2 regions of the Streptomyces sp. NPDC051921 genome follow, and region 1 is predicted to be linked to the other one. Evidence: riboswitches for the same ligand, from Rfam matches in the RefSeq annotation. Region 1 holds a riboswitch; the other holds the start of a gene.

Evidence for each region. A riboswitch is a leader RNA that binds a small molecule or an ion and turns the genes downstream of it on or off. The one in region 1 is predicted to bind ZMP and ZTP.
Region 2: another riboswitch for ZMP and ZTP. It lies ahead of AB0M16_RS15745 (tetrahydrofolate dehydrogenase/cyclohydrolase catalytic domain-containing protein); the one in region 1 lies ahead of glyA (serine hydroxymethyltransferase).

Annotation. Positions count from the first base shown of each region.
Region 1 covers NZ_JBFAXU010000001.1:456,202-471,342, forward strand. Annotated here, with positions in the region: gene AB0M16_RS02215 (bifunctional methylenetetrahydrofolate dehydrogenase/methenyltetrahydrofolate cyclohydrolase) at 93-953, shown strand; gene AB0M16_RS02220 (DUF3017 domain-containing protein) at 854-1,426, shown strand; gene AB0M16_RS02225 (malate dehydrogenase) at 1,741-2,730, shown strand; gene AB0M16_RS02230 (hypothetical protein) at 2,917-4,656, shown strand; gene AB0M16_RS02235 (hypothetical protein) at 4,649-5,035, shown strand; gene AB0M16_RS02240 (hypothetical protein) at 5,382-6,014, shown strand; gene AB0M16_RS02245 (isocitrate lyase/phosphoenolpyruvate mutase family protein) at 6,094-6,819, opposite strand; gene AB0M16_RS02250 (carboxymuconolactone decarboxylase family protein) at 6,828-7,346, opposite strand; gene AB0M16_RS02255 (PLP-dependent aminotransferase family protein) at 7,394-8,803, shown strand; gene AB0M16_RS02260 (hypothetical protein) at 8,848-9,687, opposite strand; gene AB0M16_RS02265 (hypothetical protein) at 9,809-10,102, shown strand; gene AB0M16_RS02270 (glutathionylspermidine synthase family protein) at 10,111-11,307, shown strand; gene AB0M16_RS02275 (hypothetical protein) at 11,297-11,575, opposite strand; gene AB0M16_RS02280 (polysaccharide deacetylase family protein) at 11,624-12,085, opposite strand; gene rocD (ornithine--oxo-acid transaminase) at 12,416-13,621, opposite strand; ZMP/ZTP riboswitch at 13,730-13,820, shown strand; gene glyA (serine hydroxymethyltransferase) at 13,888-15,141, shown strand, end outside.
Region 2 covers NZ_JBFAXU010000010.1:114,495-129,635, forward strand. Annotated here, with positions in the region: gene AB0M16_RS15735 (SWF or SNF family helicase) at 1-1,203, shown strand, start outside; gene AB0M16_RS15740 (hypothetical protein) at 1,400-2,197, opposite strand; gene AB0M16_RS15745 (tetrahydrofolate dehydrogenase/cyclohydrolase catalytic domain-containing protein) at 2,320-3,174, opposite strand; ZMP/ZTP riboswitch at 3,204-3,310, opposite strand; gene AB0M16_RS15750 (GAF domain-containing protein) at 3,629-4,975, shown strand; gene AB0M16_RS15755 (aldehyde dehydrogenase family protein) at 5,022-6,545, shown strand; gene AB0M16_RS15760 (DinB family protein) at 6,783-7,367, opposite strand; partial or broken gene AB0M16_RS15765 (MFS transporter) at 7,364-8,125, opposite strand; gene AB0M16_RS15770 (carbonic anhydrase) at 8,257-9,000, shown strand; gene AB0M16_RS15775 (hypothetical protein) at 9,100-9,276, shown strand; gene AB0M16_RS15780 (hypothetical protein) at 9,348-9,614, shown strand; gene AB0M16_RS15785 (hypothetical protein) at 9,611-9,814, shown strand; gene AB0M16_RS15790 (DUF6126 family protein) at 9,811-9,969, shown strand; gene AB0M16_RS15795 (metalloregulator ArsR/SmtB family transcription factor) at 10,131-10,466, opposite strand; gene AB0M16_RS15800 (STAS domain-containing protein) at 10,673-11,083, opposite strand; gene AB0M16_RS15805 (ATP-binding protein) at 11,100-11,504, opposite strand; gene AB0M16_RS15810 (pyridoxamine 5'-phosphate oxidase family protein) at 11,522-11,944, opposite strand; gene AB0M16_RS15815 (SulP family inorganic anion transporter) at 11,941-13,596, opposite strand; gene AB0M16_RS15820 (metalloregulator ArsR/SmtB family transcription factor) at 13,671-14,012, opposite strand; gene AB0M16_RS15825 (zinc ribbon domain-containing protein YjdM) at 14,222-14,581, shown strand; gene AB0M16_RS15830 (S8 family serine peptidase) at 15,128-15,141, shown strand, end outside.

The sequences.
Region 1 (15,141 bases):
CCGTTGTCCAGTCGATACGCAGCGCGGTTGTGCAAGTGCAATCTCCGGCTCCGAATTGGAATCAGGCGGGGGTCATCCGGGAGGATGGCCGCATGAGCGCCCAGATTCTCGATGGCAAGGCCACCGCAGCCGCGATCAAGTCCGATCTGACCGTCCGCGTGGCGGCCCTCAAGGAGCGGGGCGTCACGCCCGGTCTCGGCACCGTCCTGGTCGGCGACGACCCGGGCAGCCAGAAGTACGTCGCGGGCAAGCACCGCGACTGCGCCCAGGTCGGCATCGCCTCCATCCAGCGCGAACTGCCCGCCACCGCCACGCAGGAGGAGATCGAGGCGGTCGTCCGGGAGCTGAACGAGGACCCGTCCTGCACCGGCTACATCGTGCAGCTCCCGCTGCCCAAGGGCATCGACGAGAACCGCATCCTGGAGCTGATGGACCCGGCCAAGGACGCCGACGGCCTGCACCCGATGAACCTCGGCCGGCTGGTCCTCAACGAGCCGGCCCCGCTGCCCTGCACGCCGAACGGCGTCATCACGCTGCTGCGTCGGCACGGCGTGGAGATCAAGGGCGCCGAGGTCGTGGTCGTCGGCCGCGGTGTCACCATCGGGCGCCCGATGCCGCTGCTGCTGACCCGCCGCTCCGAGAACGCCACCGTGACCCAGTGCCACACCGGCACCAAGGACCTGGCTGCCCACCTGCGACGCGCGGACATCATCGTGGCGGCGGCCGGCGTCGGCCATCTGATCAAGCCGGAGGACGTCAAGCCGGGCGCCGCCGTGCTCGACGTGGGCGTCTCCCGCGACGCCGACGGCAAGATCGTCGGCGATGTGCACCCGGGTGTCGCCGAGGTCGCCGGCTGGATCTCGCCGAACCCCGGCGGTGTCGGCCCGATGACCCGCGCCCAGCTCCTGGTGAACGTCGTCGAGGCCGCCGAGCGCGCGGCCGGGGTGCTCTGACGGTGTCCTCCTCCGACACGCCGGAGGAGCCGGACGCGGACACGCGGGACGAGACCGCGGAGGGTGCTGCCGTCCCGCGCCGCCACCCGCGGGCGAAGCTCACCACCACGACCGCGCGTCCCGAGGGCGGCGGCCGGGCGGCGCCCGGCGACGCACCGGCGCCCGCGCGCCAGTGGCCGCTGCTGACCGTGCTCGGACTGACCGCGCTCGGGCTGCTGATCGTCGGCGCCGACCTGTTCCCGCAGTCGTTCCGGGTCGGCACCCTGCTGGTCGGGGGGGCGCTGCTGACGGGCGCGGCGCTGCGTCGCGCGCTGCCCTCGGTCGGGATGCTGGCGGTGCGCTCCCGGTTCACCGACATGGTCACGTACGGGGTGATGGGCGGCCTGATCGTGCTGCTCGCGCTGATGGTCCAGCCGGAGCCGTGGCTGCGCATCCCGTTCCTGGAGGACGTCCTCCACCTCACGGTGACGTGATCCCGTCGTGCGACAGGCGCCCGCCCTCTCCCCCGTGGGAGGGCGGGCGCCGCCGTGATCAAGGGTCATGTACGTGCCAAAAGCCCTTCAAGCTCCGCCGGTTCCTTGTGGCACGGAAGTGACCATTCCGGTACTTGGTGTCCGGTAGCCGGGTGGCAGTGAGCCGTCCCACAAGGGGGTGGGAACCGGGTGGGGCCCGGGTCGGATAGCCTGATCGCTGGATATCTCTTCACGTCGAGACACCGATCGATCAAGAGGGGTATCCCACACCAGGGGCAGGGACCCCCACCGCCAGCTGTCTTACGGAGATCGCCATGACCCGCACTCCCGTGAATGTCACCGTGACCGGCGCGGCCGGCCAGATCGGCTACGCGCTGCTCTTCCGCATCGCCTCCGGCCACCTGCTCGGCGCGGACGTGCCGGTCAAGCTCCGCCTCCTGGAGATCCCGCAGGGCGTCAAGGCCGCCGAGGGCACCGCCATGGAGCTCGACGACTGCGCCTTCCCGCTGCTCAAGGGCATCGACATCTTCGACGACCCGAACAAGGGCTTCGAGGGCGCCAACATCGGCCTGCTCGTCGGCGCCCGCCCGCGCGGCCCGGGCATGGAGCGCGGCGACCTGCTCGCCGCGAACGGCGGCATCTTCAAGCCGCAGGGCGAGGCCATCGCCGCCCACGCCGCGGACGACATCAAGGTCCTCGTCGTCGGCAACCCGGCCAACACCAACGCCCTCATCGCCCAGTCCGCCGCCAAGGGCGTCCCGGCCGAGCGCTTCACCGCGATGACCCGCCTGGACCACAACCGCGCCCTGACGCAGCTGGCCCAGAAGACCGGCTCCCCGGTCACGGACATCAAGCGCCTCACCATCTGGGGCAACCACTCCGCGACCCAGTACCCGGACATCTTCCACGCGCAGATCGCCGGCAAGAACGCCGCCGAGGCCGTGAACGACCAGGCGTGGCTGGCCGACACCTTCATCCCGACCGTCGCCAAGCGCGGCGCCGCGATCATCGACGCCCGTGGCGCGTCCTCCGCCGCCTCCGCCGCGAACGCCGCCATCGACCACGTCCACACGTGGGTCAACGGCACCGCCGAGGGCGACTGGACCTCCATGGGTGTCCCGTCCGACGGCTCCTACGGCGTCCCGGAGGGCCTGATCTCCTCCTTCCCCGTCACCTGCAAGGACGGCGCGTACGAGATCGTCCAGGGCCTGGAGATCAACGAGTTCTCCCGCGCCCGCATCGACGCCTCCGTCAAGGAGCTGTCGGAGGAGCGCGACGCGGTCCGCGAGCTCGGCCTCATCTGAGTCCCGCGGCTCCCGGGACTCTCGTAGTCCCGGAGCGCCCGTGGTCCCGCGGCTCCCGCGGCCACCGCAGTACGCACACGGCACCCCCGGCCCCTTCGGCCGGGGGTGCCGTGCGTTCTATGCTGTCCCCCCGGTTCCCGTCAACTCGGCGGAATCCACGCGTAGTTCGGTACTTCGGGGGATCAATTGACGCAGTCGCCGCCCTTCTTACCGCAGCAACCCGGTCCGTCGCCCGCCGCGGCCCGCGGCAATCCCGCCACGAGCGAGGCCACCCGGCTGCTCTGTGCCGGCACCTACCTCGACGAGACCTTCCGCGACGCCGTCATCGAGCAGCTCTACGTCCACGAGGAACGCGTCGCCGCACCGTCGCTCGGCGTCGACGCGGCCCGCGTCCTGGCCCACGCCCTGCGCGCCCGCCGCATCGAACTCGGCTGGTCGGCCGCTGTCCTCGGCCTCTGGGTCGTCTCCTTCGCCCTCACCCAGGGCCTTGTCATGCTCCTGGCCGTGCCCTTCGTCCTGCTCGCCGTCGCCCGCTGGATCCGCGGCGGCGCGCGCCGCGCGCCCTGGTACCGCGCCGTCCCCACCTTCCTGCTGCGCTGGTACGCCCGGCTGATGCTGTTCATGAACGTCGTGATGCTGGTGTCCGCCGCCTTCGGGCAGGAGGTGGGCGACTGGTGGCTCCTCTCGGAGTACCTGGGCTACGGCAACCCGAACGCACTCACCGCTCTCCTGCTCGACAGCACCGCGGGGTCGGGCATCGGCTCCCTCGAGGTCTGGATCACCCTCGCGGTGCCGTTCCTCATCGCCGCCGCGGTGGGCGCGCAGCACGGCCAGTTCGCCCGGGCGCTCACCAGAGAACTCCACCGCGACCGCTTCGCGGACCTCCAGGGCGACCCCGCCGAACGGGCCCAGGGGGCCCGCTACCGGCGGCTGCGCGACCGGATCCGGGTCGAACAGCACGCGCGGCTGGTGATGTACCGCTCCGAAAACCCGTTCTGCGGCGCGGGTGAACCGCACGAGCCGTGGTCGCTCTCCGTCGAGCTCCGGCCCCGCAAGGACCTGGACGGCGGCGCGCCCGAGCCGCTCGACAACAGCGCGATCATGCGGCACATCGTCCCGCTCGTGGAGGCGCTGCGCCTGCCCTCCCCGCACGGCTCGCCGGAGCTCCAGGCGGGCGTACGGGACCGGTTGCGCCACCTGGAGACGGACGAGGTCGTCTTCCTGCCCGTCGACGGACTGCCGAGCCGCGCGGCCGCCCCGTACACGCCCGAGGGCTTCGAGCGGCACCGCTCCGGCGCGATCGAGGAGGGCGGCGAGACCCGCCGCCACTTCCTGCGGATCAGGGTCGGCGGCTGGGGCGAGGAGATCGTCACCACCGTCTTCGTCCGCGTGCACACCCAGGGCGGCATGCTGATGCTGGAGGTCGCCCCGCACGTGCTGCGGCCGGTGGCCGAACTGTTCCGGTACGCCGACCGGAACGCCCACCGCTACCGCCACAACCACCACTTCGGCCGGGCCGTCCAGGCCCTCGGGCAGACCCCGCGGTCCGCCGGGCAGGCCATGGTCACCGTGTGGCAGGCCTTCGGTCACGGCTGGCGGCTCTCCACCGAGGGGTACGCGGGCGCGCTGCCCGAGGGCCCGCTGCACTCCGTGCGCGAGCTCGGCTCCGACGACAAGGCCTCCCTCTTCCAGGAGATGGACGTCAGCCGCTACCTGAAGAGCATCCAGGACCGGGTCACGAACGGCGTGACCGTGGCGCTGCGTCAGGCCGGATACGAGACGGCCGAGTTCGAGCAGAAGATCGTCCACATCGCCGAGGGCGCCACGTTCATCGAGGGCACCAGGGGGAACGTCACCATCGGCGATCACAACACCGTCAGCAGCAAGACCTTCACCACGACGAAGACCGGAGGCGACCGTGGCTGAGAACCAGAATCCCGTGAACCCGGCGGCCGGCGGCATCCACGTCAGCAACGCCGGTGGCAACGTCACCATCGGCGACCACAACACGGTGTCGTACACGGTGCGGGGCTCCGAGCCCGCCCGCGACCCGCGCCAGGAGGAGCTCCTCCGGGCCGTCCGCGAGCTGCGCGCCGACCTGACCCGCATCGTCGCCTCGGAGCAGACGACCGCGCTCGACGCCGAACTCTCCGACGCGGAGGACGAGATCCAGGGCACGGGCGCCGCCGGTCCCGGCCGCCTCACCCGCCTGCGCCAGGCCCTGGCCGACGCGGGCGCCGTCACCGGCATCTTCGCCTCGGCCGCAGCCGTCGGCCAGGCCGTCGGCGTGCTGCTCGGAGGATGAGATGAGCCGTGACGGGGGCGGCGGAGCGTGGTGGAACGACGAGAAGCAGAGCTGGGAGACGGGTCCGGCACGGCCTCCGGCGGGGTCCGGCCCGGGTGCGGCGCCGCCCGGCGGCGGTGTGCCGGCCCCGCCGCCGCCCGGCTCCGAGGGGCCGGGCGCGGCGGGGCCGGGAACAGGGACCGGCCCCGTACCGGCTCCGGGAACGGGTCTCGGCCCGGTGCCGTATCCGGGGGCCGTCCCCGGATACGGGCCGGTGCCGGCGGTGCCCGTGCCGCCCGTGCCGCCCATGCCTCCGCAGGCGCCGCCCGGGGCGCCGGGGAGCCCGGGGGCGGGGCGGCGGAACGCCGTGATCGCCGGAGTCGTCGTGGCCGTGCTCGTCGCCGGGTCCGTCGGCGGCTGGTTCCTGTGGGGAAGGGACGGGAACGACGGCGGTACGGGCCGGGGCCCGACGGCGGCGCCCAGCGTGTCCGCGTCGACCTCGGGCTCGGCGTCCGGGACGGACGGGACGCCCTCCGGAACGGCGTCGGGCTCCCCGTCGCCCTCGGCCGGCGCCCCTCCCGCCGGGTTCCGGCTCGTCGAGGAGAGCGGCTTCGCCCTCGCCGTACCCGAGGGATGGAACCGCACCACCTCCGGGAAGAGCGTCTTCTACAACGCGCCCGACGGCCTCAGCCTGGTGCAGGTCTATCCCCTCGACGAGCCGGGGATCACCCCCTACGAGGCGCTGCGGCTGACCTCGCGGGACCTCGCGGCACAGAACCCCGGCTACAGCGAGATCAGCCTCGCGCGGACCGGGCCGGGCGACGACTCCGTCGAGCTGGTCTACGCCTACGACCGCACCGAGGGGCGCCGGAAGGTCGTCGACCGGGCCTTCGTCGGCGGTGACGGGAGGCAGTACGCGGTGCTCGCCGCCGGGCCCGAGAGCGCCTGGCCCGAGCAGCGGAAGACGCTGGACACGGCCCTGGAGTTCTTCGAGCCGTGACCGGCCCGGCCGTGACCGGCCCGGCCGTGACCGGCCCGGTCGTGACGGGTCAGGCCGTGACCGGCCCGGTCGTGACCGGTCAGGCCGTGAGGAGCTGACGGGCCAGTTCGCCGACCTCGCTCAGCGCGCGGGCGTGCAGTCCGTGCCCGAAGGTGATCCGGGTCGCACCGAGCCGGCCGAGCTCGGCGTGCGAAGGATCGCCGGGCCGGGCCAGGAAGTTGAGCGGGCCCTCGACGCCCGCCGCGCGGAGCCGGGGGAGGTCCTCGGCCGGCGCGAGGATCGGGAAGACGCAGTCCGCGCCCGCCGCCGTGTACCGGCGGGCGCGTTCGGCGGCCTCGTCGGGCGTCCCGCCGTGGAGGTACGTGTCCACGCGCGCGTTGACGAAAAGCGCGGGCCCCGCCGCCTCCCGTACCGCCGCGATGCGTTCGGCGTGCTCGCGCGGATCGCGCAGGCGGTGCGTGCCGCGTTCGGAGTCCTCCAGGTTGAGGCCGACCGCCCCGGTCTCCAGGACCCGCGCGACCAGTTCCTTCGCCGACAGGCCGTAGCCGTCCTCGAGATCGGCGGTGACCGGTACGGAGACGGCCCGGACGATCCGCGCCACCGCCGCGAACATCTCGACGGCCGGGGTCTGCCCGTCCGCGTACCCGAGCGCGGCGGCGACGCCCGCGCTCGGGGTGGCCAGGGCCGGGAAGCCGGCCTCCTCGAAGACACGGGCGGTGGCGGCGTCCCACGGGCCGGGCAGCACGAGGGGGCGGCCGCCGGGCCGCGTGTCGTGCAGGGCGCGCAGCCGCTCGGCCGGGCTCACGTCGCCGCTCACCGCTTGTACGCCCCGGGGGTGTAGTGGCCCGGGGTGAAGCGGCAGGTGACGCCGATCCGGTTCCAGGAGTTGATCACCGTGATCGCGCCGATGACGTGCGCGAGCTCGGTCTCGTCGAACTGCGCGGCGGCCTCCGCGTACACCTCGTCGGGCACGAAGCCGTCGGTGAGGACGGTGACCGCCTCGGTCAGGGCGAGGGCGGCCAGCTCGCGCTCCGTGTAGAAGTGCCGCGACTCGCGCCAGGCGGACAGCTGGACGATCCGCTGCACGGTCTCGCCGGCCGCGAGCGCGTCCTTGGTGTGCATGTCCAGGCAGAAGCCGCAGTTGTTGATCTGCGAGGCGCGGATCTTGATCAGCTCGTAGAGGGTCGGGTCGACGTGCTTCGCCGCGGCGATCTCCAGACCGATCATGGCCTTGTAGAACTCGGGGTGCTTCTCGGCGAACGCGAGCCGGGGCGCGTGCTCCGCTGCGTAGGCGGTGGGGGTGGCGGGGGAAGCCGTCTCGGTGAGCGTCATGGTGATCACCGTACGGTTCGGATGGCGCCCGGGTATGGTCCATTCTCATGGCGAATGACTGGGCCACTTTCGGTGCCGATCTGCATCTGGAGCTCTCCGGGAAGGGCCTCCGCAACGGGCTGATGGACGCCCTGCGCGAGGCCGTGCGCAGCGGGCGGCTGGCGGCCGGGACCCGGCTGCCGTCCTCGCGTTCCCTCGCCGCCGACCTGGGAGTGGCCCGCAACACGGTCGCCGACGCGTACGCGGAACTCGTCGCCGAGGGGTGGCTCACGGCACGGCAGGGCTCCGGCACGCGGGTGGCCCCGCGGTCCGCACCGCGCCGCCGTACGGCGCCGAGCCGGGTCGCCGGCGCCCCGGCCGCGACCGGGAAGCCGACGTACAACCTGCGGCCCGGCACGCCCGACCTGGCCTCCTTCCCGCGCGCCGACTGGCTCAAGGCGGCCCGCAAGGCGCTGATGACGGCACCCAACGAGGCCTTCGGGTACGGCGATCCGCGTGGCCGGATCGAACTGCGCACCGTCCTCGCCGAGTACCTGGCGCGGGCGCGGGGCGTGTACGCGCGACCCGAACGCATCATGATCTGCTCGGGGTTCGTGCACGGCCTGATGCTGATGGGGCAAGTGCTGCGGGCTCGGGGGGTGCGGGAGGTGGCCGTGGAGTCGTACGGCCTCGACATCCACTGGGCGCTGCTCGAACGCGCGGGCCTGCGGATCCCGGCCCTGCCGTTCGATGAAAGGGGCACGCGGACGGAGGAGTTGGGGTCGCTGGGCGGAGGGGTCGGAGCGGTCCTCATGACCCCCGCCCACCAGTTCCCCATGGGCGGCGCGCTGCGGCCCGACCGGCGGGCGGCCGCCGTCGACTGGGCGAGGGCCGCCGGGGGGCTGATCCTGGAGGACGACTACGACGGGGAGTTCCGCTACGACCGGCAGCCGGTCGGCGCGCTCCAGGGCCTCGACCCGGAACGGGTCGTCTACATGGGCACCGCGAGCAAGTCCCTCGCGCCGGGGCTGCGGCTGGCGTGGATGGTGTTGCCGGAGCACCTGGTGGACGAGGTGGCGGCGGCGAAGGGGGCGGTCGACTGGGTGTCGAGCGTCACGGACCAGCTGACCTTCGCGGAGTTCCTCCGGTCGGGCGCGTACGACCGCCACGTGCGTGCCATGCGTCTGCGCTACCGGCGCCGCCGCGACCAGCTGGTCGCGGCCGTGGCCACGCGCTCGCCGGAGACGCGGGTCAGCGGCATCGCGGCCGGCCTCCACGCGGTCCTCGACCTGCCGGCCGGCACCGAGGCCGCGGTCGTCCGCTCTGCCGCCTTCCAGGGGCTGGCCCTCACCGGCCTCGACGCCTTCCGCCACCCCTCCACCCCGCCCACCAGGGACGCCCTGGTCGTCGGCTACGCGACCCCGCCGGACAGCGCCTGGTCAGGCGTCCTGGAGGCGCTGTCCCGCGTCCTCCCGTAGACCCGCCGCCCGCCGCCCGCCACCGCGCGCGGTGGGCGCCGCGCTCAGTCGGTCTCCACCGTCTCGACGGTCCGCGCCGTCGACGGCGCCTCGCCGAAGCGGGCCAGGGTCAAGGACCCCGCCACCGCGATGGCGAAACCGAGGAAGGCCAGCCAGGAGAGGCCCTCGCGCGTGCGGTCGCCGAGCCAGACGACGCCGACGATCGCCGGGCCGATCGTCTCGCCGAGCACGAGCCCGGCCGTCGCGGTGGTGACCGAGCCGCTGTGGAGGGCGGAGGTGTACAGGAGGAACGCCGCGCCACCGCCCACGAGGAGGGCGTAGAGCGCGGGGTCCGTGAGGTCCGCCGAGTCGATCAGACGCACGGCGACCTCCACGACCCCGAAGCCCACGCCGCCCGCGAGGCCGAGCGCCAGGGCCCGGGGCCGCTCGGGCAGGCGACCCGCCGCCGCCCCGACCAGCAGGACGCCGAAGGCCGCGACGAGCAGCCCCCACTCCAGGCCCGCCCCGACGTCCTCGTGGCCCTCCTTGCCGGAGGCGAGAGCCAGCATGGCGAGCCCGAGGCACACCAGACCGACGGCCGCCCATTCGATCCGGCGCAGCCGGACCCTGAGCACCCGTGAGGCGATCACCGCCGTCACGGCGAGGCTCGCCGCGAGCGCCGCCCCGACCGCGTAGATCGGCAGTGTCCGCAGCGCGACGATCTGGAGCACGAAGCCGAGCCCGTCCAGGCCGAGCCCGGCCACGTACCGCCACTGCCGCAGCGCCCGCCACATCAGCGTGACGTCGACCCCGCCGCCCGTTCCGGGCTCGGCGGCCCTGGCGCCCATCGCCTGGAGCACCGAAGCGGCGCCGAAGCAGAAAGCGGAACCCAGTGCGCACAACATCCCAAGAAGCACGAAAGGGACTCTAGTGCGACGGGGATCGGCCACGCGTTCAGGCCGGGCCTACACTGTGCGGTCGCAAGCAGGCGCGGGTCGGCGCCGTACGGACAGGGGAGGACAGGCGATGCGCAGACTGAGGTCCGGCACGGTGATACTCGGCGGCGTGAGCATGCTCGCGGCGACGCTGACCGCGTGCGGCTCCGAGCCCGACCGCCGGTGCATCGACCCGATGACGTACAAGGAACTCCCGGACTACAAGTGCGAGTCCGGCGGCAGCAGCGACGGCTCCTCCCACAGCGGCGGCCGCTACTACTACGGCGGCTCCTCCCGCGACGGCTCGGTCAGCGGCGGCAGCTTCGACAGGTCCGCCGTCGACAGCGGTGGCTTCGGCGGCCACCACTCCTCCTCCGGCGGCTGAACCGCCCCATGGAGCGCCACACCATCGAGCCCCGCCCCGGCTGGCAGCGGACGGTCGAGGAGCAGGGCCTGATCTACCCGCTGACCCGCTACCCCGACGACTCGCTGCGCCCCTACTGGGACGAGAGCGCCTACTACTCCTTCACCCTCCCCGAGGTCGAGGCGCTGGAAGAGGTCGTCGAGGAACTGCACGCCATGTGCCTGGCGGCCGCCGCGCACATCGTGGAGAAGGACCGGTTCGCGGAGCTCGGGATCACCGACCCCCGGCTCCGGGCGCGGGTCGCCGAGGCCTGGCACCGCCGGGAGGAACTGCCCACTCTCTACGGGCGGTTCGACCTCCGGTACGACGGCACGGGGCCGGCCAAGATGTTGGAGTACAACGCCGACACCCCCACCTCCCTCGTGGAGGCCGCGAGCCCGCAGTGGTTCTGGATGGAGGAGCGCTTCCCCGGCGCCGACCAGTGGAACTCCCTGCACGAGCGGCTCGTCGACGCCTGGCGGCGCCAGGCGCACCTGCTGCCGCCCGGCAGCCCCGTCCACTTCGTCCACTCCGACGGCGACGAGCTCGGCGAGGACCTGATGACCGTCGCGTACCTGCGCGAGACCGCCCAGCAGGCCGGTCTCGCCACGGAGGCGCTGTCGGTGGAGCGGATCGGCTGGGACCGGATCTCCGGGCGCTTCGTGGACGACCGGCTCCGCTTCATCCGCGCCTGCTTCAAGCTCTACCCGTGGGAGTGGCTCACCACCGACCGCTTCGGGCCCCACGTCCTCGACACCCTCGACAACGGCGGCGGCACGGGCACCACCTGCTGGATCGAGCCCGCCTGGAAGATGCTGCTCTCCAACAAGGCGCTCCTCGCCCTCCTCTGGGAGCTGTACCCCGGGCACCCCAACCTGCTCCCCGCCTACCTCGACGGCCCGCGCGAGCTCGCCGCCGCCGACGGCCCCGGTTACGTCTCCAAGCCGCTGCTCGGGCGCGAGGGCGCGGGCGTCACGATCCACGAGCCGGGCGCCGCCCCGGTGCCCCGGCGCGACGACGAGCCCTGCTGCTACCAGGAGTCGGCTCCGCTGCCCGATTTCGACGGCAACCGGGTGGTGCTCGGCGCGTGGACCGTCGGGGACGAGGCGGCGGGGCTCGGGATCAGGGAGTCGGCGGGCCCGATCACGGACGAGTACGCCCGCTTCGTCCCGCACGTCATCCTCTGACGGCGACAGCGACAGCGACGGCGACGGCGACGGTCCGGGAGCTGGGCCTGCGGGCGACGCCGGGGCGGCGGTCCGCCCCGCGCTGATCCGCGACGTAGTCCCGCAGCGGTGCGGGCTTCAGACCCGCCGCGTCCGCGAGGTCGAGCGCCCGCCTCAGGTCCTGCTCGATCGTTTCGTTGAAGTGCAGCAGGATGATGTCGCCCGCCTTGAGGCTCGGTGCCGGCGGGGTCCACGGGCCCCAGGTGGTCAGGTCGTGCGTCCAGGTCACCAGCGCCTCGGCGCCGCAGGCGCGGGCGGTGGTCCGGGTCGTCGCGTCTTACGTGCCGTACGGCGGGCGCAGCAGCCGGGGGCCGTCGCCGAACTCGGCGAGGTGCGCGTCGCGTGCGCCGCAGACCTCGGCCCGCCGGCCGGCGGCGTCCAGGGTCGTCAGGTCGGGGTGGCCGACCGTGTGGTTCTCGACCCGGGAGCGGCCCTGGTCGAGCAGCGTGTGGAAGTAGCCCTCGTCGTACGAGTAGGCGCCCGGCAGCAGGAAGAGCGAGGCGGGCACCCGCCGGTCGAGCAGCAGCCTCGCGGCGGCCGGGTCGTGGTACCAGCCGTCGTCGATGGTGATGAAGACGACGGGGTCGGTGGTCTCGACGTGGGAGACGACCGGGACGGGCTCGGGCCAGGCCGCCCGCGGGGCGGCGTGGGCGGAACCGGCGAACGCGCCGAGCAGCGCGACGGGGACGAGTGCGGCGAGCGCGCCGCGCAGCGCGCGACGCAGACGGGGTCTCGACATGGCGGCCATCGTTGGCCTAGACCAACTGGGGTGTCAATGGGTGCACTCGGCCACTCCCGCACCCCGTGAAACGGACCCGCGCGCTCCCCCTCGCCGGAGGGGGAAGGGCCCGGCCGACCAGGCCGGCCGGACCCTTCTCCTGCGAACCCGTCGGGTCTCCTGGGCGGCAGCCCGGACCGTCGGTCTCGGGAGTCGCCCCGGACCGTTGGTCTGCTGGCGTCGCCCCGGACCGTTGGTCTGCTGGCGTCGCCCCGGACCGTTGGTCTGCTGGCGTCGCCCCGGACCGTCGGTCTCCTGGGCGACACCCCGGTGCGCCCGGCTGTGGGGCCGTCAGTCGGAGAGCACCGCCCTCAGCTGCTCGAGCCCCCAGTCCAGGTCCTCCTTGCCGATGACCAGCGGCGGGGCGATCCGGATCGTCGAGCCATGGGTGTCCTTCACCAGGACGCCGCGCTCCATCAGCTTCTCCGAGATCTGCCGGCCCGTGCCCTTCTCCGGGACGATGTCGACGCCCGCCCACAGGCCGCGCCCGCGGACCGCCTCCACCGCGCCGCCGCCCACGAGCAGACCCAGTTCCGCGTGCAGGTGCTCGCCGAGCTCGGCCGCCCGCTGCTGGTACTCCCCGGTCCGCAGCATCGCGATGACCTCCAGGGCCACCGCACAGGCCAGCGGGTTGCCGCCGAAGGTCGAGCCGTGTTCGCCCGGACGGAACACGCCGAGGACGTCCCGGTCCGCGACCACCGCCGACACCGGCACCACACCGCCGCCGAGCGCCTTGCCCAGGATGTAGACGTCCGGCACCACGTCCTCGTGCTCGCAGGCGAAGGTCTTGCCGGTACGGCCCAGGCCCGACTGGATCTCGTCCGCCATGAACAGCACGTTCCGCCGGGCCGTCAGCTCCCGTACCCCGCGCAGGTATCCGGGCGGGGGCACGAGGACCCCCGCCTCGCCCTGGATCGGTTCGAGGAGCACCGCCACCGTGTTCTCGGTGACCGCAGTCTCCAGGGCGGTCAGGTCCCCGTACGGCACGATCTCGAAGCCCGGCGTGTAGGGGCCGTAGTGGTCGCGGGCCTCGTGGTCCGTGGAGAAGCTGACGATCGTCGTGGTGCGGCCGTGGAAGTTGTTGCCCGCGACCACGATCTTCGCGTGCCCGTCCGGCACGCCCTTCACCTCGTACCCCCACTTCCGGGCGGTCTTCACCGCCGTCTCCACCGCCTCCGCGCCGGTGTTCATCGGCAGCACCATCTCCTTGCCGCACAGCTCGGCCAGGCGGGTGCAGAACTCCCCGAAGCGGTCGTGGTGGAAGGCGCGCGAGGTGAGCGTCACCCGCTCCAGCTGCGCCCGCGCGGCATCGAGGAGGCGCCGGTTGCCGTGGCCGAAGTTGAGCGCCGAATAGCCGGCGAGCATGTCGAGGAAGCGGCGGCCCTCGACATCGGTCATCCACGCCCCCTCGGCGGAGGCGACGACCACGGGAAGGGGGTGGTAGTTGTGGGCGCTGTGCGCGTCCGCGGCAGCGATCTCGTCTTGCGTTCTCGACACGGGATCTCCGTTCGTCCTGCGGCCTGGGGCGGGTGTGGCTCCCTTTTCTTATCGTCGCTCGGATGCCGGACGGGGAAACCTACGTGTCGGCGCGCCCGCTAGTCTGGAAACACGCGCGGCGACTGGCGAACGGGGAAGCGACCCCGGGGGAGCCGTGCGCGGCAGACCACACGAGGTGCCGCCCGCCTGGGCATCACGGGACGACCGACCAGGTCCCGTGTGGTGCCGCCAGGCAGCCGCACCGGGGCCCCTGCCCGGAGGACGCCATGACCCTTCCCAGCCAGCACCCCGAACTTCCCGCCCAGCACGCGGACCTTCCCGCGCACCACCCCGCGCTCTCGGCGACCGACCCCGAACTCGCCGCGCTCGTCGGCGCCGAGGAACGGCTCCAGGCCGAGACCCTGCGGCTCATCCCCAGCGAGAACTACGTCTCCGCCGCCGTCCTCGAAGCCTCCGGCACCGTGCTGCAGAACAAGTACAGCGAGGGCTACCCCAGCCGCCGCTACTACGAGGGCCAGCAGAACATCGACCAGGTCGAGACCCTCGCCGTCGAGCGCGCCAAGGCCCTCTTCGGTGTCGACCACGCCAACGTGCAGCCCTACTCGGGCTCCCCGGCCAACCTGGCCGTCTACCTCGCCTTCGCCCAGCCCGGCGACACCGTGATGGGCATGGCCCTGCCCATGGGCGGCCACCTCACCCACGGCTGGGGCGTCTCCGCCACCGGCACCTGGTTCCGCGGCGTCCAGTACGGCGTGCGCAAGGACACCGGGCTCATCGACTTCGACCAGGTCCGCGAGCTCGCCCTCGCCGAACGCCCGAAGGTGATCTTCTGCGGCGGCACCGCGCTGCCCCGCACCATCGACTTCGCCGCCTTCGGCGAGATCGCCCGTGAGGCCGGCGCCGTGCTCGTCGCCGACGTCGCCCACATCGCCGGCCTCATCGCGGGCGGCGCCCACCCCTCCCCGGTGCCGCACGTCGACGTGATCTCCACGACCACCCACAAGACCCTCCGCGGCCCGCGCGGCGCCATGCTGATGTCCCGCGAGGAGCACGCCAAGGCCCTCGACAAGGCCGTCTTCCCCGGCCTCCAGGGCGGCCCGCACAACCAGACCACCGCGGCCATCGCCGTCGCCCTGCGCGAGGCGGCCCAGCCCTCCTTCCGCGACTACGCCCACGCGGTCGTCGCCAACGCCCGGGCCCTCGCCGAGGCACTCCTCGCCCGCGGCTTCGACCTGGTCTCCGGCGGCACCGACAACCACCTGATCCTCATGGACCTCACCCCCAAGGAGGTGCCCGGCAAGGTCGCCGCCAAGGCCCTCGACCGGGCCGGGATCGTCGTCAACTACAACACCGTCCCCTACGACCCCCGGAAGCCCTTCGACCCCTCCGGCGTCCGCATCGGCACCCCCTCCCTCACCTCCCGAGGCCTCGACGCCTCCCACATGGCGCAGGTCGCCGACTGGATCGACCGGGGTGTCGCGGCCGCCGGCAAGGGCGACGAGGACGCCCTCGCCGTGATC
Region 2 (15,141 bases), on a different contig from region 1:
TGGTGGGGGCGCGCGTGGCTGAAAGCCCTCGAGGACACGGCGCTCGACGGACAGCAGCTGAAGGCCGGGCGGCGACACGCGCGGGCCGGAGCGGTCGGAGCGGTGTCCGTGCGACCTGGCCGGATCACCGCCGTGGTCCAGGACCGCGACGGCACGGCCCACCGCAGCGACGTGCTGCTCCAGGAGCTCTCCGACGAGGAGTGGGACCGGCTCGTCGATCTCGCGGTCGACAGCGCGGGGCACATCGCTGCCCTCCTCGACCGGGAGCTGCCACCGCACCTGGTGGAGGACGCGGCTGCCGCAGGTATCGAACTCCTGCCGGGAATAGGCGACTTGGAACCGGAATGCGACTGTGAGGCCTGGGACCACTGCCCTCACACGGCCGCCCTGTGCTACCAGGTGGCGCGGCTGCTCGACGAGGACCCGTTCGTGCTGCTGATGATGCGCGGGCGCGGCGAGCGGGCGATCGTCGAGGCGCTGCAGGAACGCAGCTCGGCGCGTGCGGCGGGTGTCGAGGAGGCCCGCGGCGAGCCGCGCCAGGGCGACGGCGCGCGGGGCGGCTCGGGCGTGTCGGCGGCGGAGGCCTTCGCGGCGCGCGACATCCTGCCGCCGCTGCCGGCCCCGCCGGTCCCGCCCGCGTCCCCGGGCGAGCCACCGTCCCTGGACACGGAGACCGATCCGGAACCGGGAATCGACCCGACGGCCCTGGAGTTCCTCGCCGCGGACGCGGCGGCGCGGGCCCACCGGCTGCTCTCCGGCGCGGCCGCGCCCGGTGAGCCGCCGCTGACGGCTGCTCAGGACGCGGTACGGCTCGCCGCCGGCGCCCCGGCCCCGTGGATCGCGGCCCGCCTCGCCGAGGGCTCCGGGCGCACCCGTACCGACCTGGACCTGGCCGTACGAGCCTGGCACCTCGGCGGTACGGCCGGCCTGGCAGTCCTGGAGGGGGACGGGACGCCGAGCCCCGAGATGCTCCGCCGCGCCGAGGCGCGACTCGCGGAGTCCTGGGAGGAGGACGAACGTCCCGCCCTCCACCGAGTCGCCCCCGCGCACTGGACGGTGCTCGGCACGGACACCCAGCTCCGCCTCGGTGAGGACGGCCACTGGTGGCCGTACCGCAAGGAGCACGACCGCTGGACCCCGGCGGGCCCGGCGGAAAAGGACCCGGCGGCGGCGCTGGCGGGGGCGGTGCCGGTGACGCCGTAGGCGGGACCGGCGGAGGGGGGCGGGCACCCACGACGCGCTGGTGGTCTCACGCCGCCTCGCCCCGGTCGCCGACCGCCTGACGTCTGCCGGCGACCGCGCCCTCCTGCTCGACCACCGGCTGACGCACTCGGCGCTTCAGGGCCTGTCCGACCCCCCGGCCCGCCGGACCGATCCTGGCCGCGCGCCCCCGCGGCGGTCACTGCAGGGGTGCCGTCAGCTTCCGTCCCGTACCGGACGGGACGGCGAGGCTGCAGGCGACCGTGTCCGTGCCGAGGAGGTAGCTGGTGCGGTAGGGGTACTGGACGAAGGTCGTCCAGCGGGTGCCGAGCGGCTGCTCCGCGGCCTTGGCGCGCAGCGGCGCCCGGCACAGGGCGGCCGCCGCGTCCCGGACCGCCTCGTCGTCGGCGAAGCGGCCGGTGAGCCGGAGCCGGGCGACGAGTTCGGCGTCGTGCGGCGCGTCGCAGCCGCGCCGCACGACCGTGCCGGGCGCGTCGCGGTCGATGTCGAAGCAGTCGCCGACGCGCAGCGCGTCGTACGACGTGCGGGCCTGCGCCGCCGGGTCGCGGCGGGTCGCGGTCGGCCGCGGTCGGGGGCGCACGGTGCCCGTGGGTGCGGCGGAGGCGGTGGGCGAGCCCGAGGCCGACGCGTCCGTGCGGCCCCGGTCCGTACGGGACGGCGAGGTGCGGTGGGACGGGCCCGCGGGCAGCGGCGAGGGGCTCTCGCCCTGGGCGGAGGGCTGCTGTCCCCGGGGACGGGAGCGCGCCCCCTCACCGGCGCCGTCGTCCGGGTCCTGCGGCGTGTCGGGCCCGGCGGCGGACGGCTGGAGCGGCGTGGCGCGCAGGTCACCGTCGCCCGAACCGCCACCGCCGTGCGCGGTGACGGCGACGGACAGGGCGAGGATCGCGGCGAGGGCGGCGACCGGCAGGACGACGACGCCCGGCCGTCGTGGCGGCCGGGCGTCGCGGGACGGGGATTCCGTCGACGGGCGGAGCATGGGATTCAGGGTCGCCCGCCTTCGCTGATGTGGCGAGCGATACCGGCGAGTTGGGCCCCGCTCGTACAGAACCGTGACAATCCCGCAGCTCGCACGAGACCCGGAGCCCGCCGCAACTGTGCCTACAGACCGAGCTGGCGCTCGGCCGCGTCGACGGTCTGGGCGAGCAGCACGGCGATGGTCATCGGGCCGACTCCGCCGGGGACGGGGGTGATGAGGGAGGCGCGCTCGGCGGCGCTCTCGAAGTCGACGTCGCCGACGTTGCCGGGGTTGTAGCCGGCGTCGATGACGACGGCGCCGGGCTTGATGTCCTCGCCCTTGATGAACTGCGGCTTCCCGACGGCGGCGACCAGGATGTCGGCCTCGCGGATCGCGGCGGACAGGTCGGTGGTGCGGGAGTGGCAGTAGGTGACGGTCGCGTCGCGGCCGAGGAGCAGCAGGCCGGCCGGCTTGCCGAGGATGGCGCTGCGGCCCACGACCACCGCGCGCTTGCCGCTGAGCTCGACGTCGTACGCGTCGAGCAGCCGCATGATGCCGCCAGGGGTGCAGGACTCGAAGCCGGGGAGGCCGAAGCCCATGGCGGCGAAGGAGGCCATCGTGACGCCGTCGACGTCCTTCTCCGGGGCGATGGCCTCGAAGGCGGCGCGCTCGTCGATGTGCGGGCCGACCGGGTGCTGCAGCAAAATGCCGTGGACGTCGGGGTCCTCGGAGAGTGCCGTGATCGCCGCGACGAGCTCCTCGGTGGTCGTCTCGGCGGGTAGCTCGACGTGCTGGGAGCGGATTCCGGCCTTCGCGCAGCGGTTCTGCTTCATCTTGACGTACGTGACGGAGGCCGGGTCGGCGCCGACGAGCACGGTCGCGAGGCAGGGGGTGACGCCGGTACGGCGGGTGATCTCGGCGGCGCGCACGGCGGTCTCCTCGACCGTGCGGCGGGCGAGCGCGGTGCCGTCCATGAGGCGTGCGGTGCTGGTGGACATGGGCCACTCCTGGGCGTCGTCGAGGAACGGTGGTTCGCCCAGGCGCACGGCTGCGACACGGCCGCGCCGGGTACGCGCGTCCGCCGGACCGCTCCCCGGTGGTGATCCACCTCAAGCGCCAGTCACGGCCCGAGCACCACTGTACGTGACGGGACTGGGGCGGGTACCGGTCAGGGCGCACCTGCGGGCCTGCCCGGCGGCTTGTCGGCAGGCCGCGCGCGCACGACGATGACGGCCACGTGACGAACGACCTCGCCGGGAGGCCGAGTTGAGCGACGGGTGGGCGGCAGCGACGCGAGCCGGTGCGGCGGCGGGCGCCGGTGGGACGGCGGGAGCCGGTGCGGGGGCGCCGGTCGGTCGGGGGGCGCGATCCGGTGGGGCCGGCGCGGCCCGGCCGGCCGGGCTGCGGGGCCGGGCCGGGTCGGAGGGCCCGGCCGTGTCGGAGGGCATGGCCGTGTCGGAGAGCATGGCCGGGGCGGAGGGCATGGCCGGGGCGGAGGGCATGGCCGGGGCGCAAGGCACGACCGGGGCGGCGGTGCGGCGGGCGCACGAGGCGTTCACGGCGGGCGGCGGGGGCCGGAGCGGTCCGGGCACGCTGCCGGTGTCGCCGTCCGTCCGGCCGCTGGTCGCCGAGTCGTGGCGGCGCTCCGTACGGGCCCGGGTGAGCCCGGACGGCGCGGCCTGCATCGAGCTGGACGAGGAGGAGCTGGCCGGGCACAGGGAGGGCCATCCGCTGGCGGCGGTGATGCCGGTCATCCGCGAGCTGATGGGGGCATACGCGCGGGACGGCGAGCATCTGCTCGCGGTGTGCGACGCGGCCGGCCGGATGCTCTGGGTGGAGGGGCACCCGGGGACGCTGCGGAAGGCCGGCGGGATGAACTTCGTCGCCGGCTCGCGCTGGTCCGAGACGGCGGCCGGGACGAACGCGCCGGGGACCGCCCTCGCCGTCGGCCGACCGGTGCAGGTGTGTGCGGCGGAGCACTTCCGGCGACCGGTGCAGGCGTGGACCTGCGCGGCGGCGCCCGTGCACGATCCGCACAGCGGTCGGGTCCTGGGGGCGGTGGACATCACCGGCGGAGACGGGCTCGCGCATCCGCACAGCCTGGCGTTCGTGCAGGCGGTGGCACGGGCCGCCGAGTCGCAGCTCGCCCTCGTCTCCCCCGCCCCGGCGGCCGGCGGCCGACCGCGGCTCACGACACTCGGCCGGGACGAGGCCCTGTTGCACGTGGCGGGGCGGCGCCTGCGGCTGAGCCGTCGGCACAGCGAGATCCTGGTGGTCCTGGCGCACCGGCCGGAAGGGGTGGGCGGTGACGAGCTCCTCACCCTGCTCTACGAGGACGAGTCGGTGACTCCGGTGACCCTGCGGGCGGAGCTGTCCCGCCTGCGGGGGCTGCTCGGCCCCGAGGTGCTGGCCTCGCGCCCGTACCGGCTGACGGAGGAGGTGGACGCGGACTTCGCGACGGTGGACCGGCGGCTGGCCTCGGGCGCGCTCGCCACCGCCCTCGCCGAGTACGCGGGCCCGCTGCTGCCCGGTTCGCGGGCGCCGGGGGTGGTGCGGCTGCGGGAGCGGCTCGCCGGGCGGTTGCGGGCGGCCCTGGTGGACCGGGGCGATCCGGGGCTGCTCGCCGACTGGGCGTACAGCGCGTGGGGCGAGGACGACCTGGCGGTCTGGCGGGCGCTCGCCTCCGCCGTTCCGGCGGACCGGGCCGCGGCCGTACGGGCGGGGCTCGACGCCCTCGACGCCGAACTGGGATCCGGCGCAACGGGGTTGCAACGTCCGGCGGCCCACACTCGCCGCTGAGCGCCGGCCAGGGACGGCCGGACGCGGTCCGAGGGAGGCCATGCCCATGACCCGTTACGCCGCACCCGGTGCCGAGGGTTCGCCCATGTCGTACGAGGCCCGCTACGACCACTGGATCGGTGGTGAGTACGTCGCCCCGGCGCGCGGGCGGTACTTCGAGAACCCGAGCCCGGTCGACGGGCGTCCGTTCACCGAGATGGCCCGCGGCACCGAGGAGGACGTGGAGCGCGCGCTGGACGCGGCGCACGCGGCGGCACCCGGCTGGGGCCGCACGGCCCCGGCGGAACGCGCCCAGGTCCTGCTGCGGATCGCGGACCGGATGGAGGCGTCGCTGGAGGCGCTGGCGGTCGCGGAGAGCTGGGAGAACGGCAAGCCGGTGCGCGAGACGCTGGCCGCCGACATCCCGCTGGCCATCGACCACTTCCGCTACTTCGCGGGTGCGCTGCGCGCCCAGGAGGGCGCGCTCAGCGAGATCGACGAGGACACCGTCGCGTACCACTTCCACGAGCCGCTGGGAGTGGTCGCGCAGATCATCCCGTGGAACTTCCCCATCCTGATGGCGGTCTGGAAGCTGGCGCCCGCCCTCGCCGCGGGCAACGCGGTCGTCCTGAAGCCGGCCGAGCAGACCCCGGCCTCCGTCCACTTCTGGATGAGCCTGGTGGCGGACCTGCTGCCGCCGGGCGTGGTCAACATCGTCAACGGCTTCGGCGAGGAGGCTGGCAAACCCCTCGCCTCCTCGCCCCGCGTCGCGAAGATCGCCTTCACGGGCGAGACGTCGACCGGTCGGCTGATCATGAAGTACGCGGCGGAGAACCTCAAGCCGGTCACCCTGGAGCTGGGCGGCAAGTCGCCGAACATCTTCTTCGACGACGTGTGGGCGGCGGACGACGACTTCCGCGACAAGGCGCTGGAGGGCTTCACCATGTTCGCCCTCAACCAGGGCGAGGTCTGCACGTGCCCCTCCCGCGCCCTGGTGCAGCGCGGCGTCTACCACGAGTTCCTGGAGGCGGCGATCGCCCGCACGGAACGCATCGTCCCCGGTCACCCCCTCGACACCGACACGATGATCGGCGCGCAGGCCTCCGACGACCAGCTCAGGAAGATCCTCTCGTACCTGGAGATCGGCCAGCAGGAGGGCGCCAAGATCCTGACGGGTGGCCAGCGCATCGAGTACGGCGGGGACCTGGCGGGCGGCTACTACGTCCAGCCCACGATCTTCGAGGGCGACAACCGCATGCGCGTCTTCCAGGAGGAGATCTTCGGCCCGGTCGTCGCCGTCACGTCCTTCACGGACTTCGACGACGCCGTCCGCACGGCCAATGACACCCTCTACGGCCTCGGCGCCGGCGTCTGGACCCGCGACACCACCACCGCCTACCGCGCCGGCCGCGCCATCCAGGCCGGCCGCGTCTGGACGAACTGCTACCACGCCTACCCGGCCCACGCCGCCTTCGGCGGCTACAAGCAGTCGGGGGTGGGTCGCGAGACCCACAAGATGATGCTGGACCACTACCAGCAGACGAAGAATCTGCTGGTGAGCTACTCGCCGAAGAAGCTCGGTTTCTTCTGAGCGCCTTGGAGGGTATCCCATATGGCAACCCTTGACCGCGCGGAGTTTGACGGGTCGACGCCACCGCGGTCCCCGGCGAGACCGGACGGCGGTATGGCGCAGATGAACGGCTCGACGGCGAGGCTGTCGTGCATGTTCGCGTCGGACAGGGTGAGCTCATCAGGAACCAGACGCTCCGATAGAGCAGCACTCACGGCCGGAATCGTGCCGCACGAACATCAAGTACACGAGACACCGCTAAGCCTTGATCGGTGCGGCCGATCTGGCGGCCTGCTCGATCTTGGCCCAGTAGGCCGCGCGGGCTTCCTCATCGATCTGCTTCTCGTGTTCGGGGCGCATCCCGGTCCGGCCGTCGAGGCCCTCTCGCAGGATATCGGCATGCCCGGCATGCCGGTTGGACTCGCCGAGGACGTGGACCATGACGGCGAACAGGTTCGTGTTGGGGTAGGTTTCCGGCCACCACTGCACGTGGCCGGGGGCGTCGAGGGAAAGCTCGTTGATCGTCGCGTCCGAGTGTTCCCACGTGCGCCGGTAGAACCCGATGATGTGATCGCGGGTCTCGTCCTCGGTCGCCCACAGGTCGCTGCCGTCGGAGTCCTGCCACCGGCACAGCGGTTCCGGGGAAGGGCGGTCGAAGACCTCGCCGAAGTACCTGGCCTCGACGGTGGCCACGTGTTTAACCAGGCCGAGGAGGTTGGTCCCGGTCGCCGTCAAAGGTCGGCGGACGTCGTATTCGGACAAGCCGTCGAGTTTCCAGAGCAGCGCCTCGCGGTCCCGCCGCAGTCTCACGTGCAGGTTGTCCTTCGCGAATTCATCGATCATGCGGCTTGAGCCTTCCATGGGTCGTTCGTGGTCTCAAGATCCTGTACGTGGTCCGCGACGGGCGGCAGAGCCGAGGTGGGCCGGTGCCAGGTGAGGATCCAACCGGCGGTGAGCGCCGCCGCGCCGCCTGCCAGGGCGATCGCGCCGCCTGTTCCGATGCCTGCGGCCACCGAGCCGAAGCAGGCCGGCCCGATGCCCTGAAGCGTCATGCCGCCGGAGCCGAGCAGGCCGAAGGCCTGGCCCTGGCCCTGGCCCTGGCCATCCTGCGGCAGGGCGTCCAGGAGCGGCCGTTGCAGGCCGAGACCGTAGGCGAATCCGAAGCCGCAGAGCAGCAGCAGACAAAACGAGACACCCAGTCCGGGCGCGGCAGCGAAGCCGACCAGCGGCAGTCCCATCAGCGCAGTCAACGGGACTACCAGTCGCTCCCGGGTGGGTGGCCGTAGCAGTCGGCCCACCAGCAGGTCACCGACGAGCATGCCCACCGGCAGACAGCCCATCAGCACCGCGTACCAGCCGGGCGCGAAGTGGTGTCCTCCCGCGTAGGCGACGATCAGGCCTTCCGCGCCGGCTACGAACGCGGGCGGTAGCCACTGCGCCAGCATCAGTCGTCGTACCGTGTGTTCGCGCAGCAGCCGGCCGGCACCGTGCAGGCTTGCCCGGACGGCCCCGCCGTCGCCCCGAGCGCTGCCGGGTGTGCGGCCGAACGCTCCTGGCAGTCGGGGCAGCCGGAGGCGGATAGCGAGCGCGCAGCCCAGGTAGCCGGTTCGGACTGAAGGCGCAGTCCACGGAGAGGGCCGGAGCCGATCCCGGGATGGAGTAGTCCAAATCTTGCTCAAGGCCGGGCCTGCGCCCGCCGCCCGGGCCTGGGAGGCGTCTAGCTTGTCCTGATATGAATGTCGATCGTGACTGTGGGTCAGAGGTATCTGTCGCGCGTCGCCGACTGGTGCGTGCAGGGTTGCGCGGGGCCGCGGCGTTAGGGGCGGGGCTGGTGTGCGGGGCGTCGGCAGCCTCGGGGTCGCGAGCCGGGGCGGCAGCCGTTGGCAGGGCGCAGCCGTGCGGGCCGGGGCGTGCGTGGCGTGAGCTGGTGGCGGGGAACCGGCGGTGGCGAACGTTTCACGAGAGCCATCCGGACCGTGCCGGTAATGTGCGCCGGGAGCTGGTGGGTGGGCAGCACCCGTTCGCTGTGGTCCTGGGGTGCGTGGACTCGCGGGTGCCGCCGGAGTTGGTCTTCGACCAGGGGCTGGGTGATCTGCTGACCGTGCGGTCGGCGGGCGAGGTCCTGGACGAAGCGGTCCTGGGCAGCATCGCGTACGGGGTGCTGGAACTGGGCGTCCCGCTGATCGTCGTCCTGGGTCATCAGGGGTGCGGGGCGGTTGCCACGGCCGTGCACGCCGAGGCCGGCAGCGCTCTCCCGGCGCACATCCGCTACCTGGCGGAGCGGATCCCGCCGGCGATCGATCACGGGCTCGAGGGCGAGGCCCGGATCGACGCGGCGGTCACCGAGAACGTGCGCCGGGTCCGGGCGCGCCCTACCGCTGAGCCGGACCTCGCCGCTCGGGTCGCTGACGGTTGCCTGGCCATTGTCGGTGCACGCTACGAGCTGACCAGCCAGCTGGTGCGCAAGGTGCCCTGATCAGCCATGGTTGGTGAACTTCCCGGCGGACCCGCACCAGCTAGACTTGCAGAGTTATGCAATTTACTAGTTCTGGATATGGTGGACGGGGGTTGCGGTGTGGCCGGATTCGAGGAAGCGGCGCTGGAACGGGTCCGTGTGGCGCGGGCTCGTATCCAGGCTGCGCAGGAGGCTGACGATGCCTTCGAGGAGGCACAGGCCGCGGAGGAGCTGGAGGACGCGCTGCGCGTGGCCCACGACCACGGCGTGGCCACCGACGCCGGGGACAGCCGATGAACCTCGCGGTGCCTTCGGCGGGTCTGGGGTGTCGGTGATGGCCAGGCACCTCCGCGGGCCTCAGCGAGCTCGTGACCAACGCCGTCCGGCACGCTCAGCACTCCCCGGACGCAGAAGTCACCCTCCACATGACCGAGCACCTGCTTGTGGCCTCCGTCGGGGACTTGGACTCGCGCCCGATAACGCCGGCCGAAGCCGGCCGGGCGGCCGGGCAGGGGCTGCGCACGGTGGCTGACCTGGCGCGGACGTTCGGCGGTGACGTCCGTATCGAGCCTTCCTCCGGCGGGTGCGGCAAGACCGTTGTCGTCCGCTTCATCCTTCCGCAAGGCACGCCGTGACCAGCAGCAGTAGAGAGGCCGTCCAGTTGCATGAGATCACTTACCTCGGCATCGGCCCTGAGCCTGAGGTCCGCACGGTAGAGGCAGGCAAGGTCGTGGCCGTCATCGAGTACGCAGGCGAGCACGGCATGCAGTTTCTCGTTCGTCCGCGCCGCGGCCCGGTCGGGGAGCCGGGCACCAGGAAGGAAGACGCATCATGACGGACAACCCGCCCGAGAAGGACACGGCTGCGGAGCACGAGAAGTGGAAGGAGAAGGGCGTTGCGATGCGGGCCTTCTTCTACATCTTCGGCACGCACGTGTTCGCCGGGTTCATCTGGTTGCTGTTCTACGTGGGCGAGCACGCCCAGAAGTGACACCGGGACCGAATGGGGATCCAGGCGCGCCTGGAATGGGGGTTCGGCATGGGAGAGAGCGGCCGTCTTCCGGTGTCAGAAGCGCGTTGAACCCGCACTGATGGAAGACGGCCGCCGCTTGGGGGTGCCGGCCCTGCAGGGCCGGCACCGTGGGGCACCGTTCAGGTGTGGCGGCCGGCCTTGAGGTCGGCCAGGAGTTCGGCCTGACCCTCCAGGACGCCGGAGAGGATGCCGCGGGCGACCCGCAGGAGCTCGGCGATCTGGGGATGGGTCAGGCTGTAGTAGACGTTCGAGCCTTCGCGGCGGGTGACCACCAGGTTGGCCTTGCGCAGGACGGCCAGCTGCTGGGAGAGGCTCGCGGCCTCGACCCCCGCCTCGGGCAGCATCTCGGCGACCGCGTGCTCGCGTTCGGACAGGAGCTCCAGAACGCGGATGCGCACCGGGTGCCCCAGCGTTTTGAAGAACTCCGCCTTCAGCTGGTACAGCGGCGTGCTCACCCGGGTACCTCTGTCCTGACTGCCCATCTCATCCACCAGGAACCGTTCCGTCGTAGGGGCATCCGTTCACCCCTCTTCATACTTCGTGACCTCCACAATTGCAGATCCCTGCAATTCGTGGACCGGCGGGGGTGCCTCCGTGACATTCGACATGCCGCTCATGGTGCAGGTGCCCTTCGTCGTTCTCGTGGAGGGTGGTGCCGGTCTCAGGTGAGGGCGGATGCCTCGGGCGACTGCGGGTCGGGCCAGTCGTCGGTGGTCCACTGCTTGACCGTCCCACGAGCTCCGTGGGCGGCCAGAGCGGCGGCGAGGTCGCAGTGGACGGGCACGGGCGGGCAGGTCGCATCGGGGACGAGCGAGCCGTCGGCGGGGATCGCGGCGAGCTCGAGCCGGCGTCCGCTCTCGCTGAGGCGGCGGGCGGCCTGGGCGACGGCGATCTGCCCGCCGACCGACCAACCCAGCAGTCCTGTCAGGTCGAGAATGACCGGGCCGGTACCCCGGGCGAGCGCCCATCCGATCGCGCCGGCGAACCGGTCGGTGGCGTCCGCGCCGAGATAGCCGGCCAGGGACAACACGCCCAGGTCCTGACGGGTGGTGTAGCGCCATTCGATCGTCATCGTCAGCTCCTCGACATCACAAGGGAAGGGTGATCCAGATGGCCTTGCCACGCCCGTCCGCATCCGCCCGCACGACAGCGGTGCCGCCGAGCTCCATCGTCAGCTCCACCACCATGGCCAGGCCGCTGCCCGGCGCGGTGCCGGGCGCACCGAACAGAGCGGGCTGGTAGGGGTGACGGTCGTGGACGGCGAACGCAAAAGCGCCGGGTCCGTGGGCGTAGGTCACGGTGATCATCGGTGAGGACACAGCGGCGTGACGGACGGCGTTGGTGACCAACTCGGCCACGATCAGCAGCGCCGGTCCCACGCTCGGATGGCGAAGACCCACCCCGCATTCCACGAGGACCAGCTCGGTGGTCTCCCGGGCGATACGCACGGCCGAGCCCAGGGCCGGCACGTCCAGCACATGCCGGTAGGGCATCGCCTCGGCCTGAACACTCACCGGCCCGCCCCCGAGACCGTACGGGCCGGACGGAACCCGGACACGGACTGCGGGTGCAGGCGCAGCAGGGTGTCGTGCGGGCCGTGACTCCAGCCGGGCAGGGTACGCCGGTAGTGGGCGGCCTCGTCCGGGTCGGCGATGACCTCAGCCGGCCCGTGGGCGCTGACCGTCCAGCCGGTCCCCACCGGGGAGCGGATCTCATCGACCTGGTAGGTCAACAACGCCCGGCCGGGGATCGTGGCGGCCTGTACCGGGGCTCGGACGACGAGGCGTCCATACTCCATCACGTGCGCGGCGGGCCGTACGACGGCCACCTCCCGCTGGACGTGGACGAGGCGACCCTGGGCGGAACCTTCGAGGAGCCACAGGGCCTCGGTGCCGGAAACCTCGATCATGCGCAGGTCGGCGGGGACGGTCATCGTGCGGCCTTCCGGATGCGGTGCGGTCGGTGATGCGTACGGGGCAGCAGTCCCGCCTGCTCCAGGTACTTGCGGGCCCCAGCGATCGCCTCCGGGGTGGTGGCGTACTCGCGGCCCTCCAGGCGCAGCAGCTCCAGTGCGCCGACGGCGTCCAGGGCCTGGCGCTGACCGGGCCGGATACCGGAGGTCATCACGGCGACGCCACGCCGGTTCAGCTTCTCCACCGCGTCTTTCAGGACGAGGGCGCCGGTGGCGTCGAGGGTGGTCACCCGCGCCATGCGCAGGATGACGACCTTCACATCGGCGACCTCGGACAGTTCGAGGAGGAAGCGGTGGGCTCCGGCGAAGAAGAGGGGGCCGTCGATGCGGTAGGCGACGATGTGCTCGGCGAGCAGGGCGTGCTCCTCGTCGCTGTGCTCGCCGGGCAGGTCGGGGCGGAAGTCGACCTGCTCCATCCGGGCCTGGCTCGCCACCGCCTTCAAGGCGAGGGCCCCGGCGACGACGAGGCCGATGATCACGGCGTACACGAGGTCGAGGATCAGTGTGGCGGCGGCGGTCAGGACGAGGACGGCGGCGTCGGAGCGGGTCGCCTTCGCCATCGCGCGCAGCGAGCCGACCTCCACCATGCGAATCGCCGTCGCCAACAGCACCCCCGCCAGCGCCGCGAGCGGGATCTTCGAGACGAGGGGGGCGGCGGCGAACACGATCACCGCGAGGACCACGGCATGGGCGAGCGCGGCCAGCCGGGAGGAGGCGCCGGTACGGACGTTGACCGCGGTCCGGGCGATGGCAGCGGTGGCGGGCACGCCGCCGAACAGCGGGGCCGCGAGGTTGGCGACGCCCTGCCCGAACAGTTCCTTCTCCGGGTCGTGCCGCTGCCCCACCGTCATCCCGTCCGCCACCGTCGCGGACAGCAGGGACTCCAGCGCAGCGAGGGCCGCGACCGCGATCGCCGGGGCCAGCAGCGACCCGGATGCGGAAGCATCGAGGAAGGCCAGGGACGGTGCGGGGAGCCCGGAGGGAAGGTCACCGATCGGGGCCGCCGCGTCCAGGTGGAAGAGCTGCGCGACCGCGGTGGCGGCAATGACCGCAACGATCGAGAACGGGACCGTCGGCTTCCACCGGGCGCCGGCCAGCATCACCGCCGCGACACCCACTGACAGGCCGATCGCCGTCCAGTTCGGGAAGGCCACGAACTCCACGAGCGCCCGCCAGGCCACGATCAGGACCTTCTCGCCCTCCGGCTTCTCGACGCCGAGCGCGTTGGGTATCTGCTGGAGGCCGATCACGCACGCGATCCCCAGGGTGAAGCCCTCCACCACCGGTGCCGGCACGTACCGCATGTACTGCCCGGCCCGCAGCAGCGCGAGACCGACCAGCAGGACACCGGCCATCAGACCTACGGTGAGGACGCCGCCGGGTCCGTACTCGGCGACGATCGGCACCAGGACAACAGTCATCGCACCGGTCGGCCCGGACACTTGGAGGTTCGACCCGCCGAACAAGGCGGCGAGCGCACCCGCGACCACGGCGGTGGCCAGCCCCGCCTCCGCGCCCAGACCGGAGGACACCCCGAACCCGAGCGCGAGGGGAAGGGCGACGATCGCCACGGTCAGGCCGGCCAGCAGGTCCCGGCGGGGGCTACGTGCCATCACCGCGTAGTCGGCCCGGGCGGGCAGGACGGAGCGAACCCGACCCAGCACGGCCGTCACCGCAGTGTTCACGCTCACGAGGCCGCAACCTCGGACTCGCGCAGTTCCTCCAGCAGCACGCTCTGCCCCGTCAGGACCTCGGTCAGGATCCGCCGCGCCGCCAGCATCAGCTGCGCCACGTCCCCGCCCGCCGGCTCGTAGACGACCGTCGCGCCGTTACGGGTCGAGGTGACGATCCCCGACCGGCGCAGGACCGCGAGCTGCTGGGACAGGGCGGAGGGCTCGACCTCGATCGCGGCCAGCAAGTCCCGCACCGGCATCGGCCCGTCCTGCAGCAGCTCCAGAACCCTTATCCGCACCGGGTGCCCGAGCATCCGGAAGAACTCGGCCTTGGCCTGATACAGCGGAACCGGCACGGTCTCGCACCCTTCTCACCACCCCGAACGGGGCAAACGCCTGGTGCTGTGCCCGCGGCTACCTACGGACACAGCACATGCAGGATGTATGAAATTGCAGACTTTTGCAATTTGGTATTATGGCTACTCCATCGCGCGGGTGCCCGACGGTCGGCCAGCCGGCCTGCTCCAGGGTGCTCCCGCTTCCCGACGTCCAGAAACCTGCGTGAATGAGCGACATCCTGCCTCCGTGTCCGAAGTGCTCCAGTGAGTACACCTACGAGATGAACGCTCTGGTGGTCTGCCCGGAGTGCGGCCACGAATGGGTACCTGCAGAGAGCGCTGAAGGCGACGCCGGCGCCACCGGGGAGCGGGTGGTCAAGGACGCGGTCGGCAACGTGCTGTGTGATGGCGACAGCGTGACTGTCGTGAAGGCGTTGAAGGTCAAGGGCAGCCCCTCGGGCATCAAGGCGGGCACCAAGGTCCGCAACATCCGCTTGATCGACGGCGTCGACGGCCACGACATCGACTGCCGGATCGAGGGTTTCGGAGCCATGCAGCTCAAGTCGAGCGTGGTCAAGAAGGCCTGACCCGCGCATCGCGCATCCAAGATTGCCGTCTCCGCTGTCTGGAGCCCAGAGCGCACTTCCCCGCCCCCTCCGCCGGCCTGGTGACGAGCACCCCCGTGGCCGGCATAGGAGCGGGTCATGCGGCGGGGGTGCCGTGCAGGGTCTCGGTGTCGACCCGGACGCCGAGCGCTTCACGGAACCGGGCGGCGCGTCCGGCGCGGGTGTCGCCGGGGACGTTCCACCCTGGGCATCGGCCCCGGCCTCCACGCTCAGCACCGGCGGCAGCGAGGACAGGGAACCCCGACCAGGCCGACGTCGGAAAGACCCAGATCCGGCATTCAGCCCCGAGCTGTAGGGCTACATCTCACAGCTGCACATCGCCATCTCCGGATTCATCGCGGCAACCGGCCTCGCCGTGGCAGCCCTGTGGCCTGGTTCGGCGTGCGCCACGGCCACCTGTGGGCGTGGGTCACCGCCGTCGCGGCGCCCGCGCCCCGTAATAGCCGAGTAACGGCCTCTGTCTAGCGTGCCCCTCACCCCCGAAACATCTCCGAGGAGCACACCCTGATGCACCTGCCCCT